Regions from separate parts of the Oceanisphaera avium genome, predicted to be linked through region 3. Evidence: predicted binding sites of a transcription regulator. Region 3 holds the regulator's gene; each other region holds the start of a gene.
What was found. The regulator LexA, encoded in region 3, represses DNA repair genes until DNA is damaged. The targets are predictions, from matches to a motif close to ANCTGTNTNNNNANACAGNT.
Positions count from the first base shown of each region.

Region 1: a site for LexA is predicted at 2,370-2,389, ahead of umuD (translesion error-prone DNA polymerase V autoproteolytic subunit). Genes of this name have one in related genera too.
Region 2: a site for LexA is predicted at 2,155-2,174, ahead of CBP12_RS03615 (YebG family protein). Genes of this name have one in related genera too.
Region 4: a site for LexA is predicted at 1,827-1,846, ahead of recN (DNA repair protein RecN). Genes of this name have one in related genera too.

Region 1 covers NZ_CP021376.1:1,476,287-1,480,974, forward strand. The annotation lists gene CBP12_RS06795 (hypothetical protein) at 3-659, shown strand; gene CBP12_RS06800 (DinB/UmuC family translesion DNA polymerase) at 666-1,520, opposite strand; gene CBP12_RS13935 (Y-family DNA polymerase) at 1,501-1,935, opposite strand; gene umuD (translesion error-prone DNA polymerase V autoproteolytic subunit) at 1,932-2,357, opposite strand; gene CBP12_RS06810 (amidohydrolase family protein) at 2,640-3,683, shown strand; gene CBP12_RS13725 (PDDEXK family nuclease) at 3,879-4,688, shown strand, end outside.
Region 2 covers NZ_CP021376.1:797,447-802,134, reverse strand. The annotation lists gene CBP12_RS03625 (SPFH domain-containing protein) at 1-753, shown strand, start outside; gene CBP12_RS03620 (Bcr/CflA family multidrug efflux MFS transporter) at 760-1,950, opposite strand; gene CBP12_RS03615 (YebG family protein) at 2,187-2,513, shown strand; gene CBP12_RS03610 (ABC transporter ATP-binding protein) at 2,514-4,325, opposite strand; gene CBP12_RS03605 (GAF domain-containing protein) at 4,399-4,688, shown strand, end outside.
Region 3 covers NZ_CP021376.1:2,012,182-2,016,869, reverse strand. The annotation lists gene CBP12_RS09320 (flagellar basal body-associated FliL family protein) at 1-52, opposite strand, end outside; gene CBP12_RS09315 (chorismate--pyruvate lyase family protein) at 186-740, shown strand; gene ubiA (4-hydroxybenzoate octaprenyltransferase) at 746-1,612, shown strand; gene lexA (transcriptional repressor LexA) at 1,693-2,304, shown strand; gene CBP12_RS09300 (SCO family protein) at 2,577-3,224, shown strand; gene dinF (MATE family efflux transporter DinF) at 3,339-4,688, shown strand, end outside.
Region 4 covers NZ_CP021376.1:1,113,590-1,118,277, reverse strand. The annotation lists gene udp (uridine phosphorylase) at 1-82, shown strand, start outside; gene recN (DNA repair protein RecN) at 140-1,804, opposite strand; gene nadK (NAD(+) kinase) at 2,015-2,899, opposite strand; gene grpE (nucleotide exchange factor GrpE) at 3,091-3,699, shown strand; gene dnaK (molecular chaperone DnaK) at 3,818-4,688, shown strand, end outside.

The sequences.
Region 1 (4,688 bases), 540 kb from region 3:
CAATGCTAAACGCTGAGCAACATAATAAAGAGAGTATGATCGCCGGCATTGATACGCGCCTGCAAGTGCCTCCCTCTTCTGCTAGTAATGAAAAGCTGCAATCTTTGGGCTTTTTAAGCTTTTTAGAAGAATTACAAACTGAGCTAAACCAGACAGTGGTACGCTTTGCCCAACTAACAAGGCTCGATCTCGCTACCCTCAAAACTCAATCGCCCACCCTCAATAATGCGCGGGCTGATAACCCTGAATTCCAAGCCTTTTTATCTGCCTTTAAGCAGCGCAAAGCTAATATTGAACAATTAATAGCAGCAGACATTCCTGAGCAAGCGGCTCATCAAGCCATCATAGATGAAATACTGGCGCTTAATGCGTTTATTGAAGCGCACTACGTTAAGCCTGCCACCGTTCAACCCAGCGCAGCGACTGACCATCGTCCCTTGGAGTTTTTCCTTGGCATGGGCATTTTATTCCTACCCATTATTTTTGCTTGGTTTACGCTTCGCAAAGGCTATTCTAAGCGGGTGCGCTGGGTGGCGTTTATCTGGTTAGTTGTCTTTTTAATAGCCACGCTTCCTCGTCCTCATCCTCCCGCGAGCGATAATCCGTTGGATTTTTCCCCACAAGAGCTTACTCCTCAAGTTGCACCTAAATCTTCTTAGTTTCACCTAAGTAACCTTGGGTAACTCACTAAAGCGCGTAGTATAAGCCGGAGATAAATAATCGCGCTTCATTTGCCAATTGGCAGCTATGCCTTGAGAGGCAAAAAAAATCCGCCCCTTTCCGCTGCTGTTAATCGCATCGAGTACTGCCATTAACGCCGCACTGTTGGGTGAGGTCTCTGGGGTAGCAAAAAGACAGCCTTGATAGGTGCCCGTCGGCCAAAAGTCACTGAGCATAACGGCCGCTTTTTGATAACGATAACCGGGGCGCCAAATTTGTGCTAAACACTGCTGCGCCGCTTGTACTAACTCACGGCTATCGTTACTGGGTAGTGGCAAGACACTTAGTGCCGAATTACTATAATAAGCTTGGTTAGGCGCATAAGGACTGGTGCGCACCGACACCTGTACCACTCGACAATCGCTGTGTTGTTGGCGTAATTTCTCTGCGGCGCGACAGGTATATTGGCTTACGGCTTGGCGCATAGATTGCAGTTCGGTAATTTTTTCACCAAAGCTGCGCGAGCTGATCAGCTGTTGCTTAGGCATATCACTTTCATCTAGCGCTAAACAAGCCTCACCATTAAGCTCACACACAGTACGCTCTAACACCACCGAAAATTGGCGCTGGATCACCTTGCTGTTAGCTTGAGCCAGTTGCCAAGCACTATTGATACCTAGGCTATTAAGTTGCTTTGCTAAGCGCCGCCCTATGCCCCACACCTGCGCAACTGGGACTATTTTTAATAATTTTTGTTGGCGACTCACTGCACTTAAGTCCACCACTCCACCCGTTGCGGGCCAACGCTTAGCGGCATAGTTAGCCAGCTTAGCCAAGGTTTTAGTGGGCGCTATGCCCACGCCCACCTATACCTACCCAGCGCGCTACCTTAGTTTGTAAGTCTTGGCCAAAACTTATCAAGGGCGTAAGGGCACTCATACCACTCACATCAATAAATGCTTCATCAATTGAATACACTTCCACTTTAGGTGAGCACATTTCTAATACTTGCATCACGCGACTAGAAATATCGGCATAAAGCGCATAGTTACTAGAAAAAGCGACGCCGCCCAGTGCCTCAAACTGGCGTTTAATCTTAAAATAAGGCACGCCCATCTTAATACCCAGCTGTTTTGCTTCAAAACTGCGAGCCACCACACAGCCATCGTTATTAGACAACACCACTATGGGGCGGCCTACTAAGTCTGGGCGAAATAATCGCTCACAAGAAGCGTAAAAGTTATTACAATCAACTAACGCAAAGCCGGTCTTCATAAGGACAACTTGCGCACTAAGTTAGTCACGACCCCAAAGATTTCTACATTAATATCTTCACTCGCCGCAATAGCGCCGTAGGCAGGATTAGCAGCAACCAAGCGCACACATGGGCGTAGTTCTAGGCGTTTACACGTCATTTCCCCATTAACACTGGCTATCACCACTTGGCCATGACGGGCTTCTAGGCTGCGATCCACTATCAATAAATCGCCTGGGTAAATACCCGCGCCTATCATACTGTCTCCACTTGCTTGGACTAAATAAGTCGCGGCGGGGTGGCGGATACAATAAGCGTTAAGATCGAGGCTTTGTTCAATATAATCTTGAGCAGGACTGGGAAAGCCGCAAGAAGCACGCTCCAGTAACAGGGGCAATAGGTGCTCCACATCCGTTTGTAACTTACCTAAAAGACTCGCCATAGCCACCTCAAGCACTGTATATAAAAACAGTGTATTTTTGATTTTGCTAAAGCGCAAGTATCAACATTAAAGCGCACTGCAAGGCACGCCGCTAAACTCATACGGCTTAAGGCATCTGTTTACCTTTTTACCGCTTTTATAACCAAAACAGCACGGAAATGGCGTATTTTTAGGCATTGATCGTCAATTACTGACTCGCTTAATAAGCAAAGCGCGCTTAGCTAAGAACTCTTAGTTACTATTAGGCTCCTAGGATTAAGTTATATTAGAAAAGGCAATATTTTGTTACGCACCCCAGTTTATGCTTCTTTAGCGTTGTCGTTGTTATTCGCCAGCTCCTCCCTCGCTGCTCGTTCTTATGTGGATGGGCATCTGCATTATGTGGACTTTTTCCAAGAATCTGAGGGCATGCCCGCCCTACTTAGTGCCATGGATAAAGGCAAAGTCAGTCGCGCTGTGATCATGGGCATTCCCGTGGCTAAAATTTGGCAAGAAGATGAGCCGCAAAAGCCGCGCTATTATGCCGGCGACGATGCGGCTTTATATTGGTATAGCGCTACAGATTTTGAATTAATGCATGCCATTCAAGCCCTACCGGCGAAAGATCAGCAGCGCTTTATTCCTTTTTTATCAGGCATTAATGCTACCGATAAAAACGCCGCCGCTCATTTGCGCCGTGCACTAGAGCTTAATCCGGGTTTTTGGCAAGGCATAGGCGAAGTGTTTACTCGCCATGATGATGTCACGGCACTGATGCATGGCGATACGCCACGCGCAAATAGCGAAGCCATGATGAAAGTGTATAGAGTGGCCGCCGAATTTGACTTGCCCGTATTAGTGCACAGCAATGTCACCTCTAAGCGTGAGCGCAAGCCTTTGTATCTGGAGGAATTAGAAGAGGCGCTGCAAAAAAATCCTGATGTTAAATTTATCTGGGCTCATGCCGGTACCAGCAAAGAGTTGCACCGCCATCAAGAGGAGCTAGATTTTTTACGCCCCTTATTAACACGCCTACTCGCTGACTACGATAATTTAACCATCGACTTATCCTGGACCTTGTTAGAGCCTTATTTATTAGATGAACAAGGCACGCCGCGCCCTCGCTGGATGAAATTATTAGAAGATAATCCGCAGCGATTTGTGCTGGGCAGTGATGTGGTGGGACGCTTTGATAACTTAGGTAATATTTTAAATGGCTTTGAGCCTGTGTTGCAGGCGCTGCCTAAGTCGGTAGCGCAGGCCATTGCTCACGATAACTTTTTAGCGCTCTTACCTAAAGCCAGTGCTGAACAAGAAACCTCAACTGCTAAACCTAGTGAAGAATAACTGTTCTAAAAAAGCGCGCCTTAACAGGTGCGCATTAAATTATGCCCCCTTAATTTTGACTCAAGCGCGGTTAAAATAAGGCAAGCACTAAGGTAATTGGTGTTAACTGTGCAATAAACACCCTAAAAAAACACTGTACGTTTACACACTAGTCACCGTAGAATAGCGCTAATACTTCTAACGCACTTGATATTAATGCCCCCTGTTATTGCCACTTCTCTTAGCGATCCTCTTTATTACCTGCGCAATGCCGAGCAGGTAATTAAACTCTGCTTGCGCCAATACCCTCATTTATTAACTCCAGAGGAGCGCCAACACTTACAGCAGTTTTTACAGCTCACTACCGCCAGCCAAGCACTATTAGTGCGGTTAGTGATGCGAAAAGGCACTCTATTTCGTACCGATAAACTTAACTACCATGAAGTGCCAAACTTAATGTGTGCACTGGAAGAGCTTAGCGCTGTTGGCTTAGCCACCTTGTTACCTGCTATTACTTTAAGCGAGCTGTGCCAGTTAACTAAGCGAGAAGAATGTCGCCACTTAGTACAACGCCTAATTAAGACCGAGCTAAAAGCCAATACGCGTAAAGCTGACTTAATTGCGACGTTATTAAGCCATTATCCCACCTCTGAGCCCCAGCCGCTGGCGACTTGGTGGCCAGAGGCTTCTTTTCAGGTGATTGAATTAAGGGCTGCGGCCTTATTTGAGCGGCTAAGATTGATGTTTTTTGGTAATTTACATCAAGATTGGTCAGAGTTTGTACTCACTGAGCTTGGGCTACAGCAATTTGAAACCGTCCCCTTAACGCCCGACTCGCAACCTTTTCAAACTCGCGCCGAAGTCGACTTATATTTGACCTTACAGCACTTACTCGCACGCGTTAATGAAGGAGAGGCCATCGCAGATATTTATCCTTTATTACCCGCACCCGTGCATTGCGAATGGCTTGAGTATCGGCGTAATAAGGTGCTCTACCAATTAGGGCGTATTGCCGAGCGCCAGCTA
Region 2 (4,688 bases), 1.2 Mb from region 3:
GCCATCGGAGGTAAAAGTGTTGCCGTGATCACAGAAGAGCTGCGCATTGACCGCCGTGAAACGGTATTAGACTTTCCCGGGCAGTCGGTAGTGACTGCCGACAACGTGAGCGTGATGGTCAATGGCGCTTTGTATTTTCAAGTGATTGATCCAGAGCGTGCGGTGTATCAAACGGAAAACCTGATCCAAGCGATTGAAATTTTAGCTAAAACCTCACTGCGCTCCGAAATGGGTAAAATGGAGCTGGATAAGTTATTTGAATCACGCCAAGAAATTAACGATAAATTACAAGTCGTTATGGATGAAGCCGGTAATAAATGGGGCGTTAAAGTTACGCGGGTAGAAATTCAAGACATAGTGATCCCTGCAGAAGTAGAAGATGCTATGCGCAAACAAATGGCGGCCGAGCGTGAGCGCCGAGCGCTAGTACTGCGCGCCAGTGGGGAGCGAGAAGCGGCCATCGCGCAAGCAGAAGGGGCGAAGCGCTCCAGTATTTTAATGGCGGAAGGCAGTAAAGAAGCGGCTATTTTATTAGCACAAGGTCAGCGCCAAGCCATTGAAGAAGTACTGTTAGCAGGTAATCAACAATTAGAGCCAGAGCTTGTGATTGGTTATTTGCTCGGTCTTGAATATTTAAATACCTTGCCCGATATTGCTAAAAACGGAGAGCGTGTCTTCTTGCCCTTTGAAGCCAGCAGCGTCTTAGGTGCCATTGGCAGCATTGAAGCCTTACTCAAAGGGCCTAAAGTGTAAGTATTGTTAAATAGCGGGGCGCTGTCGCTCAGCCAGTAAAAAATAGGCACAGCTGGCCAACAAGGTGCAAGCGGTCATAGTAAACAGCATATACAGCGGGCTATTATCGGGAAGGGTAGCAACGAAAGCGGCCACCAAGGCTGCCGAGCCAAAGCGAAGAGTGCCCGCCATTGACGAAGCTGTGCCCGCTAAGTTAGGTAAGTTACTGAGTAGGCTGGCCATGCTATTACTGCCAATAGTAGAAATAACGCCCACATATAACATAATGGGGGCCACCACCGACCACAACCCCCAGCCCATTAAAGGACCGATGGGCAATAATAGCCCGGCCAATAATTGCAGCCCCAGTGCCAAACGCAGCATAGTCCGTGAGCCTAAACGATGGACCCAGCGGCCATTAAAAATAGTAAAAGCCATGAGGCTTATTACGTTTAAGCCAAACAAATATCCCACCTGCGGCGCGGCTATGCCGTAAATATCAATATAAATAAACGACGCAGCTGTTAAAAAAGCAAACATGCCTGCAAAAGAAAGGGCGCCACATAGCATATAACCCAAGGCCACTGAGCTGGTCAGTAAACGTAAATAGCTGCGCAATATGGAGCCTAAGTGCAGAGGTTGGCGCCTTAGCTGGGGCAGCGTTTCGGGCAGGCGAATACTACAGGCCAGAGCCACTAATAACGTAAAGCCACTTAATGCCCAAAATATGGAGCGCCAGCCAAACCAATGAGCCAAGTGCCCACCTAGCATAGGGGCAATTAACGGGGCTAGGGTCATGACGAGGGTGATATAAGACATAGTGCGCGCAAAGTCTTCGCGGTTAAATAAGTCGCGCACCAATGCTTGTATCACCACTGCCGAGGCGGCACCGGCAAAGCCTTGCGCACAGCGCAACCAAGTGAGACTTTCTACGGAATTTGTCATGGCACACAGCATGGCGACGAGTGCAAACACAGTCATGCCACCTAATAACACCGGGCGACGACCCTTAGCATCCGATAAGGGGCCAAATAATAATTGCCCAAGGGCAAAACCGCCGGTGTAAGCGGCGAGCGTGGCTTGTACCCGATGGGAGTTGCTAGCTAACGACTCGGCAATCGCGGGCATAGCCGGTAAATACATATCTATCGCCAGCGGCGTGAGGGCAGAAACCGCACCCAGTAAGATAATAAGAGGTAGAGATGCGCGAGCGGACATACGCCGGAGTTCCTCCTATGCCCACCGCGTAACTGTGGGTGAGCATCTAGTAGTGAAAGAGCTTAATTTAAAAGCCATCTGAGCTTAACCCCTCTAGGTTAGCGCCGCTCAGTATAAGCTGAAGTGCGTCATAATGTTATCACGCTTAAGTTAGTGGCAGCCTCGCCAAGCAGATGAGCGCTTGCAACTACGCCTACAAAATATTACTGTATACATATACAGATAAGGAGTCCGTTATGGCAGTGACAATACAATATCTCGTGGTTAGAAACGGAATCGAAAAAATGACGTTTACCAATAAAAAAGAAGCAGATGCTTTTGATAAATTGTTGGACTTAGCTGAGCACCTCGACCAGGTACTGAGTCAAGCCCCCGTGCAATTAGCAGAAAGTGATCGTGAGGCCTTGGCCCTCTTTTTAGCCCAGCACCAAGACCAATTAAGCGGCCCTAAAAAAGTCGCTGCAAAAAAGTCATCTAAACCCGCCGTTAAAGAGGGCGCCATAACCGAAGTCGCTGATGATGCTGGTACAGCTAGTAGCGAGACCATTCACGCCGTCGCGTAATTATTGATATAAGGTACGATACAAGCCAGGGGTGGCTAACAGCTCTTGATGGGTACCAGATTGACTGACTTTACCCTCTTCAAACACCAGTACTCGGTCGGCTTGGCGCACAGAGCTAAGCCGATGCGCCACAATTAAGGTGGTACGCCCCGCTAAAAAGCTGGTTAAAGCCTGATGAAGTTTATGCTCGGTCTCAGTATCTAGCGCTGAGGTCGCTTCGTCTAAAATTACAATGGCGGGGTCTTTTAAGATCATGCGCGCAATCGCTAAGCGTTGTTGTTGACCACCCGATAGCTTCATGCCTCTTCGTCCTACTTGGGTATTTAAACCCTCGGGCATAGCAGAGACGACCTCTGTCAGTTGAGCCACACTCAGTGCTTGCCAAATTTTGGCATCGCTATGCTCATCGCCTAAACATAAATTTGCCCGTAGGGTATCGTTAAATAGCACCGGTTGCTGGAGGACGGTCGCAATATGCTCACGAATAATCGGAAAGCCAATATCTTGACTATTTACTCCCCCAAATAAAATTTGGCCGCTATCGACCGGATAGAGCCCTAACAATAACTGAATAAATGTAGACTTACCGCCACCGCTGGCTCCCACTAATGCCACTTTTTCTCCGGCTTTAATTTTTAAACTCACTTGGTCTAAAATCTTGCGCTCGGCATTATAAGAAAAACTTAAGTTGTTCACTTCGATGGCTAGCGTCGTTTTTCCTAGGAAAGGATCAACTCCCATGCCTGAAGAGGACGGGCTAAGCAGTGATTGTTCAGCGTCGGTGCCTAAAGCGAGTAAGCCATTAATACGCTTTAGCGCGCCGCTGGCGGCATAAAAGGAATACTGCATATTGAGTAAGTCTTGAATGGGGCCCATCATAAACCACAGATAACTAAAGACGGCGAAAATCTCTCCCACCGATAAATCTGTTAACAGCACCATTATCATGCCGGTGGCGCGAAACACTTCTACACCGGATAAAAACAATAAAAAGCTGGCGCGATTAGCGGCTTCACTTTTCCAAGCATAATCAATGGCGCTATCGCGTACGCCGCGCGCACTGTCAACCACGCGCAGTAAATAATGGCGTTCCTTATTCGCCGCTCGTATCTCATGGATGCCATCTAGGGTTTCCACCAGTGCCTGTTGAAATAATTCAAAGGCAGTATTTTCATTACGTTTAAGGTGCTTTACTTTGGCGCCTAAGCGGCTAGAGAAATAAATCACCACCGGATTGAGTAATAAAATAAATAAAGCCAACTGCCAACTAAGCAGTAATAACACCACAGCTGTGCCAATCACACTAAATAAGCTAATGAGTAATCGACTTAAGGTTTCGCCTAAAAATTTATCTAGGGTTTCTACATCGGTGACAAAATGTGAACTCACGCTGCCCGCACCTACTGACTCAAAGGCACGCAAAGGAGTGCGCAGGAGTTGTTCGGCTAATAAGCTGCGAATTTGAAAGGTAAGATGTTTAGCCACCCGTGCAAATTGGCGACCTTGGATTACGTTAAAGACTAACGAAAATAAGCGCAGTAACAGTGTGATCACCAGCACACTTAAAATGAAGCCAATGCCGGTTTGCAAAGTTGTGGGAAGTATCCAGCTTAAACCGGCTACTAACTTAGCGGGTTGCTCAAGCAATACCTCGTCAACTAATAAGGGCATTAATAAGGGCACGGGCACCGCAAGCAAGGTCCCTAATAGTGCAAAAATATGAGCGTAAATCAGCGCAGATTTACGTTTTCGCATCATAGTGACAATATTTGACCATTGTAATAGTGGGGGCACAGCGCTGTTATTATCCATCAATCACCATCACTGGGTTTTCATTTGAAGAAAGGACAGGTAAGTTAAGTCATCTTTATTCGGTGTTCTGTGTATGTCTAACAAATTAGAATTTTATCAAAGTTTAACCGCCCAAGCTCACGCCTTATGTGAAGGTGAGCCTAATCGGCTGGCCAAGTTGGCTAATTTATCCGCGCTACTCAATTTAGCAGTGCCGGATATTAATTGGGTTGGCTTTTATTTTCGTGAGTCAGACAGCTTAGTGCTGGGGCCTTTTCAAGGCAAGCCTGCCTGCATGCGCCTACCCTTGACAGGCGGTGTCTGTGCTAAAGCCGCTATAAGCGGTGCCATCCAACGTGTTGCTAATGTACATGAGTTTGCGGG
Region 3 (4,688 bases):
CCTGCAGCGAAGCTGCGCTGAACAAGAGACACAGGGCTAGTATGCGAAACATCGTGAGCCTTTTTTATAAAATAAGATGACTATTGTTTAAACAAAGTGTGGGTCGGTCAAGTGAATACGTGTTTTTTAGAACTAAAACTGCCATTTAGCATGACATCTTGCTACATCACAGCTAGGAAAAACGCGTGAAGCACAGTAATGATGCGCATTGGCACTGGCAAGCTCACGCCACTGTAGATAACGCAGCTCTTATCGATTGGTTACAAGATGCCGGCTCGCTAACGGTGCGTTTACGAGCCCATTGCCATGAATTTAAAGTACAACTGCTCAAGACGCGCGCTATCACTTTGACTCGCAGCCAAGCAAAGTGGCTAGGAAGCCCCGCCGGCTATTGTCGAGAAGTGCTATTATGGTGTGATAATAAACCGTGGATTTATGCCAGTTCTTTATATTCAGCCGCCGCTCTTAATGCGGTGCCAGCACTCGGTGGCTTAGGTAATAAAGCCTTAGGCGAGCTTATGTTTGATGATCCCACACTCACGCGCAGCCCCTTTGAATACGCAGCACTTGCGAGGGCTGAATACCAGAGCCTTATCCAATCCCATAGCCACATCATTCCTTTAACCCAGCCTATGCCAGAGGACTTGTTGTGGGCTCGGCGCTCGGTGCTTGCTATCCCTAAGGCACAAGTACTAGTGACTGAACTTTTTTTACCTGTTGTGTGTGCTTACCAAGAGTAATAATAATGACTACAACTACTAATCGTCCTCAATGGCGTGCTTATATGGCACTGGCTCGGCTTGATAAGCCTATTGGCACCTTGTTGCTGCTATGGCCTACTTTATGGGCACTGTGGATTGCTGGCGCTGGTCGCCCTTCATGGTGGTTAGTGTGTGTGTTTGTAATTGGCGTGTTTTCAATGCGCTCCGCAGGCTGTGTGATCAACGACTATGCGGATCGTCATATTGATGGCCATGTTAAACGCACCGTGGGCCGTCCCTTAGTCACCGGTGAGCTTAGTGAACGCCAAGCGCTTGGCTGTTTTGCCTTGCTAGTGGTGGTGTCTTTCCTATTAGTGCTTACCACCAATAAGCTCACTATTTTATTATCTGTGGCGGGGCTTGGTTGGGCTGCACTTTATCCTTTTATGAAGCGCTATACTCATTTGCCACAGTTATTTTTAGGGATTGCCTTTTCCTGGGCGATTCCCATGGCGTTTGCGGCGCAAAGCAACAGTTTGCCACTGGGCCTTTGGTTATTATTTGCTGCTAATCTCACCTGGACTATCGCCTATGACACTATGTATGCCATGGTTGATAGAGATGACGACCTCAAGATAGGAGTGAAGTCCACGGCCATTTTGTTTGGTAAACACGACAAGCTTATTGTGGGCGTTTTACAGTTATTAACCTTAGTACTTTTAGTCGCAGCGGGGCAGAGCTTTGCGCTGGGCGCGTGGTTTTATTGGAGTCTGTTAGGCGCGGCGGCCTTATTTGTCTTTCAGCAAAAACAGATAGCAGATCGTGAGCGAGATTTATGCTTTAGCGCCTTTTTAAATAATAATTCAGTCGGCATGGTGATTTTTGTCGGCATCGTGCTGACCTTGCTTTAAGTGGTCACCGGATTTTATGCTTGCGCTGTTATATTTACTGGATATACTGACAGTTAACTGTATATAAAAACAGGTGCCTTATGAAAGCGCTCACGCTTCGCCAGTCTCAGGTACTGGAGATTATTAAAGACAATATTCAACAAACCGGCATGCCGCCCACGCGTGCCGAAATCGCCACTATTTTAGGCTTTAAATCGGCCAATGCCGCCGAAGAACACCTTAAAGCACTGGCCAAAAAGGGCGCCATTACTATGATGCCTGGCACCTCTCGTGGCATACGCTTAGTAGAAGAAGAGCCAGAAGAGACGGGCTTACCCTTAATTGGCCAAGTAGCGGCCGGTGAACCCATCTTGGCGCAACAACATATTGAAAGTCATTACCAATTAGATCCGTCGCTATTTCATCCCGCTGCTGATTTTTTACTACGCGTGCAAGGCATGAGTATGAAAAACATCGGTATTATGGACGGCGACTTATTAGCAGTGCATAAAACCCAAGAAGCGCGTAATGGTCAAGTGGTGGTAGCGCGCCTAGGTGATGAAGTGACGGTAAAACGCTTCCAGCGCAAAGGGACTCAAGTTAGCTTATTGCCTGAAAACGAAGAGCTTAGTCCTATTGAAGTGGATCTGCGTACTCAAGAGTTAATTATTGAAGGCCTAGCGGTAGGTGTAATACGCAACTCAGACTTTTAAAGAACGGATGTTAGATAAATTAGCGTGAGCTTGGCTTGCGCTTTTTTATGTCCGTTATCTGCAGCCCGGCTATTTTGCTTGCGCACTGTTAATCTCTGCTAGTGACTTGTTTTTCCACTTGTTTATCTTGCTATGCTCGCTCGACCTTAGTTAGCTTTTGCATTAGGCTGGCAGCTGAAGTTTAGACCTTCTAGATAAAGCGCACTACACTGTTGCAACTTTTTCAATTAGCCACCTCAGGGTGCTGAAATTAGCGGATCATTGGATAAATTATGGCTAAAACTAATCGATGGATATGGCTGTTAGCAATGTTGCTATTGCTGGTAGGCACCTTAGCGGGCGGTGCTTGGTATGCCGATAAAAAAAATAGCTTAACCGATGCGGTCGTGGTTTACCCCGAGCGAGAGCCCTTAACGCAAGTAGACTTAATCGATGGTGAAGGTGAGCCTTTCACCGAGCAAAATTTTAGTGATCACTGGAGCTTAGTCTTTGTTGGTTACACCTATTGTCCCGATATTTGCCCTACTACCTTATCGGACTTATCGCGTGTTTATCCCGAGTTGGCTAAATTAAGCGATAAAGTACAAGTGATTTTTGTATCGGCAGATCCGGCGCGCGATACGCCTGAGCGCTTAAAAGTCTATACCGAATACTTTAATCCTAACTTTATTGCGGTGACTGCCGAACATGAGCAACTAATGCCTGTTGTGCAGCAGTTAGGCTTAATTTATGGCATTTTCGATAAAGAAGAAGAAAATTACTTAGTGGATCATTCTGCCTCGATCGCATTGGTTAACCCGAAAGGGGAGCTACATGCCGCTTTTAGACCCGACTTTGATGAGAAAACAGAAATGCCGTTAGTTAATGGGCCTGAGCTCGTTAAAAACTTCTCCAGTATTTTAGCGCGCTGGCGCGGTTAAGCCTTAAGCATAATCCGGCTTCCCTCTTTTAAAGCTCAAGCAAGCGCAGCTCATCTTAATACTGGATGGGCTGCGTTTTCTTTTTATCTCAATGTCTTTGATTAAGAATTTATGATGCCTGCCTCTTTTTTTAATCTCGCTCGCCACCGTCAGGTGTTTGCGCTCGCCTTGCCCATGGTAGTGTCCAATATTACGGTGCCATTATTAGGCTTGGTAGACACAGTGGTAATTGGCCATTTAGATAAAGCCTATTACTTAGGTGGGGTGGCGGTGGGCGCCACTATTATTAGCCTCATTTTTTGGTTATTAGGCTTTTTGCGAATGTCGACCACCGGTCTTACCGCACAAGCTTATGGTGCAGGAGACAACCTTGCTTTATTGCAGGTGTTAGCACGCGCGCTCGCGCTTGCTTGGGGTTTAGCGCTACTGATCCTAGCGTTACAATATCCTCTCACAGAGCTGGCGCTTTGGCTGATGGGGGGCAGTGATTTAGTGCAGCATTATGCTCGAGATTATGTCTTAGTGCGCATTTGGAGTGCGCCGGCGGCGCTCACTAACTTAGTGTTATTAGGCTGGTTGTTGGGTAATCAAAATGCACGCGCGCCTATGCTGCTCCTGATCTTGGGGAATGCGCTTAATATAGTGCTCGATATTTGGTTTGTATTGGGGCTGGGTTGGCAAGTAAAAGGCGCAGCAGCGGCCTCGGTGTTAGCGGATTATATGGCCACAGTCTTGGGCGCTTACTTAGTGTGGCATACTTTAAAAAAACGCAATATTTGGCCAGCAATAGGCTTTTGGGCGAGCTGTTTTAAGCGCGGTGCTTTTAAGCAATTAATTGGTCTTAATCGCGATATTTTTTTACGCGCGTTATGCTTGCAGCTGACTTTCGCATTTATGACGTTTCAAGGCGCTCGATTAGGGGATGACGTACTAGCAGCCAATGCGGTATTAATGAACTTTTTAATGTTTATCTCCTTTGGCCTAGATGGCTTTGCCTATGCAGTAGAGGCCATGGTAGGCAAAGCGGTAGGCGCGAGAAACCGCCAAGAGTTTCGCTTAGCCTGCGCCTTAAATCTCTTTTGGGGGGCCCTAGTGGGACTCCTTTTTATGCTAATTTTTGCGCTGGCTGGCACCTCACTCATTGGTTTAATTACCACTATTGAAGCGGTACGTGAGCAAGCGGTGCGTTATTTGCCTTGGTTAGTTCTAATGCCGATTGCTGCATGCTGGTGCTTTATTTTAGATGGTATTTTTATTGGCACCACTAGAGGCACTCAAATGCGCGACATGATGCTAGTGTCTACTGCGGGTGTGTTTTTCCCCGTGTGGTATGTAAGCCAAGCACTTGGTAATCATGGTTTATGGCTGGCGATGGTATGCTTTATGTTGGCTCGCGGCATCACGCTGGGCGGTATGTGGTGGCATCTTGAGCGCAGCGCTCAGTTTATTCCTTGTCAAAGCAAG
Region 4 (4,688 bases), 900 kb from region 3:
GATCCCCCGTCAGCATGACGTTCAGTACGCAGAGCAGCAGGCGATTAATATTGTTATCGGTGCTGCACGGCGGCTGGTGTAGTTAAGAGCATTATAAAAAGTCGAGCACAAGCTCGACTTTTTATTATTTAGTTTAGGTTTAGCTAATCAATAGCTCTTTCGCATTCGCTAAGGTGTTAGCGGTAATTTTATCGCCCCCTAATAAGCGCGCCAGCTCTTGTAAACGCGTGTCTGTATCCAGCTCTTGCATACGGGTTTGAGTTTCGTGCTGATCACTATTTTTACTAACAAAGTAATGTTGATGGCCATTTCCCGCCACTTGAGGAAGATGAGTGATCACCAACACTTGAGTGGACTGGCCGAGTTGGCGAAGTAATTTACCGACCACTGCGGCGGTAGGGCCACTGACGCCGACATCTACCTCATCGAAGATCAAAGTAGGGGTTTCTACTTTCTGCGCGGTGATCACTTGAATCGCTAAACTAATGCGCGATAGCTCACCCCCTGAGGCCGCTTTTGCTAACGGGCTTAAAGGCTGACCTGGGTTGGTACTCACTAAAAACTCAACTTTATCGATACCCAAAGGTGAAAAGCCGACTGTGGTATCTGCAGTGACGGTTATTTCAAAGCGCCCGTGCTCCATACTCAGCTGATGTAAGCTTTTAGTAATTTGGCTATTTAAAGACTGAGCATAGCGCTGGCGACTGTGACTTAGTCGCTCTGCAGCTTGTAAAAACTGCTCTTTAGCGTGTGTCACTTCTTCATCCAGTGCTTCTAAACGCTCATTATTATTATCCATAGCTGCTAATTGCTGCTTAAGATGTTGGTGAAACTTGGCTAACTCATTTGCGCCTACTTGGTGCTTGCGCGCCAGCTCCATTACTTTGCTCATGCGCGCTTCCACTTCTGATAAACGCTGGGGATCTAACTCTAAGCGGTCTAAATAACGGCTAAGCTCGCTATAGCCTTCTTCTAATTGAATAAGGCTGCTGGCTAATAGCTCTTGAATGGGCGCAAGGAGGGCATCCATGGCACTTAACTCGGTAACGACTTTTAGACCTTGGCGCAAATGCTCAAGAGCATTAGTCTCTTCCCCGTCCGCTAATACATTAAGCGCTAATTGACAGTCACTAAGGAGCTCTGCGCCATTTGCCAGGCGCGCATGCTCTGCTTCTAGCTCAGGAAATTCATCGCTAGCTAGCGCCAATTCATCGAGCTCGGCTACTTGGTACTCCAGTAATTGGCGCTGAGCCTGCCACTGTGCTTGCTCGCTTTTAAGATGCTTGCGCTCATTACTAAGTTGGCGCCAAAGTTGGTAAAACCGACTGGATTTTTCTATTAATTGGGCATGGCCTGCATAAGCATCCAATAAAGCGCGTTGATAGTCTGATTTTTGTAAAGCGTGATGCGCATGTTGACCATGAATATTAATTAATAAAGCGCCTAGCGCTTTTAATTGGCTTAAAGGGACGGGTAAACCGTTGATATAACCGCGCGAGCGCCCCTCACGCGTTAAGGTGCGGCGCAAAATGCATTCGTCTTGTTCATCTAGCTCTTGTTCATTCAACCATGCTTTAACGCGGGGGAGCTTATCAATTCTAAAACGAGCACTAATATCGGCCTTTTCTGCACCGGGGCGCACGGCATCCGAGTCACCTCGTTCGCCTAATGCTAGGGCTAAGGCATCGATGGCAATGGACTTACCTGCGCCCGTTTCGCCGGTAATGCTGGTCATGCCGGCGCGCAAGTCCAGCTCAAGAAAGGACACGATGGCAAAATTACTGATAGTGAGCTGAAGTAACATGGTAAGTCCCCTGCACAAAGTATACTGTTTATAAAAACAGTATACTGTGATTTTGTACAGTGGCAACAATTAATACAACTGTAAGTGCGCAACCTCCTACTTAAGCGATAAAATCACCCTCAAAGCCTGAGTAATTTCAGCTAAACGCTGACTTGTTAGTAGCTTTTTTATCGTGAGCTCTTGGTGCAAAGCAACAGTGCTGGTATTGCCTTAAAATAACTTGCTACCCCAGCCCAGTTTACTGCGCAGCACTTCAAAGTAGTTATGGCCTCTAGGATGAAGTAGCTTAAGTTTATGAGGGCTTTTACTAATGTAAATTTCATCCCCAGGCTGTACTGCTAATGATACATGTCCATCGCAGCTCACTAGCATTTGGCTGGTTTTATTATTTGGTGAGATCACCAGTTTTATTTGTGAGTCCGCATCAATCACAATCGGTCTGCAACTTAGCGTATGCGGAAACATGGGTGCTAAGGTAATAGCGTTAAGGTTAGGCGTTACAATAGGGCCACCGGCAGATAAAGAGTAGGCCGTAGAGCCGGTGGGGGTGGCGACTATCATGCCATCGGCGCGCTGGCTATACATAAAGACGCCATTAATATAAACCTCAAACTCAATCATGTGCGCAATTTTTCCAGGGTGTAATACCGCTTCATTCATTGCAGTATTACTGGCTTTTAATTGGCCATGGCGATGTACTTGAGTCTCTAATAAAAAGCGCTGTTCCGCTTGATAATCTCCTGCTAATAATCGCTCTAGCGGATATTCAAAACTATCGGGAGATAAGTCGGTTAAAAAGCCGAGGTTGCCACGGTTTACGCCTACTACGGCTACATCAAAGCGCGCTAGTACGCGTGCTGCACCTAGCATGTTGCCATCTCCGCCCACCACAATAGCCAAGTCGGCGCGCTCACCGAGCTCTACCATTTCTAAAAGCTCGACTTGATCTAATCCCAGTTGCTCGCCCACTCGACGTTCAATCACTACATTTAGGCCTAAGTCGGCAAGGTGTTTATACAGTGCCACTAAGGTTTGGTTAGCGCCTTCATGATCGGGTTTGCCAATGAGCGCTATGGTATTAAATTCAGTTTCCATGGATATCAACCTGGCATAAAAGAGTGAAAGAACCGCAGGACTTACTAAAAATAGCAGTCTTGAGCCGCTTATTCTAAATAACCCCCTGCTTGAGTGCTAGCAAACGGCAATAATCATAAAAAATTCTCTTGAATTATGCTTAAGCCTCCCCCATATCAACAGCAAGCCAGAATAATATCAGTGGAGAGACCATGAGCGATAAAGAATATCAGCCTGAGGACGTACAGGGTGCAGCGTTAGAGCCAGAATTGGTAGATATTAATGACGAGCCCACGGTAGAAGTGGAGAACTTGCAAGCCAGTGACACCTATGTAGCAGAATTAGAAGAAAAAATCGCCGCTGCCAATGAGCGCGCCCAAAGCGAAAAAGATAATGCGCTGCGCGCTTTAGCGGAAATGGAAAACTTACGTCGCCGTGCTGCTCAAGAAGTAGAGAAAGCGCAAAAATTTGCCCTAGAGAAATTTGCTGGGGATTTATTACCAGTTATCGATAGCTTAGAGCGCGCACTTGAGCATACCGACCAAGAAAACCCTGACTTTAAAGCTATTTATGAAGGGGTAGAGCTTACTTTAAAATCTCTACTTAGCACCGTTGAAAAATACGGGGTGTTAGTCATCGACCCCCAAGGCTCGCCTTTTGATCCTAATAAGCATGAAGCCATGAGCATGGTAGAAAGTGCTGAAGTAGCGCCTAATTCAGTGGTGGGCGTGATGATGAAAGGCTACGAATTAAATGGCCGCGTATTGCGCCCCGCCATGGTGATGGTAGCGAAAGGGCCTGCTATTGACACTAAAGCTTAAGCCAATTTATTAAAAAAATGTGGGTGATGCCTTGAAAGTAACAATGGCTAACCACATATAGACTGTAATGCGACAAAACAGCGCTTACGTTTAATTTAAGATATTTAGAGAGGATTTTATGGGTAGAATCATAGGCATAGATTTGGGTACCACTAACTCTTGCGTTGCTATTTTAGATGGTGACAATCCACGCGTCATTGAGAACGCAGAAGGGGGACGTACCACTCCTTCTATCATCGCGTATGCCGAAGATGGCGAGACATTAGTGGGTCAGCCGGCAAAGCGTCAAGCGGTCACTAACCCGAAAAACACCTTGTTTGCGATTAAGCGTTTAATCGGCCGTCGCTTTGAAGATGAAGAAGTACAGCGCGATATTAAGCTAATGCCGTTTGCGATTACGAAAGCCGATAATGGCGATGCGTGGGTAGAAGCAAAAGGTAAAAGCATGGCACCGCCTCAGGTGTCTGCAGAAGTCTTGAAAAAGATGAAAAAAACCGCTGAAGACTATCTTGGCGAAGCCGTAACGGAAGCGGTTATTACCGTTCCTGCTTATTTTAATGATGCTCAGCGCCAAGCAACTAAAGATGCGGGTCGTATCGCGGGCTTAGACGTTAAGCGTATTATTAACGAGCCCACGGCTGCGGCATTTGCCTATGGCGTTAATAAAACCAAAGGGGATCGCAAAGTTGCCGTTTATGACTTAGGTGGCGGTACTTTCGATATTTCCATCATCGAAATCGATGAAATGGACGGCGAAAAAACCTTTGAGGTGTTGGCCACTAATGGTGACACCCACTTAGGTGGTGAAGACTTTGACAACCGCTTAATTAATTACTTGGTTGAAGAGTTTAAACGTGAGCAAGGCTTTGACTTGCTTAACGACATGCTGGCCTTGCAGCGCTTAAAAGAAGCGGCAGAAAAAGCCAAGTGTGAATTATCTTCAGCCCAACAAACTGACGTTAACTTGCCCTATATTACGGCAGATGCCT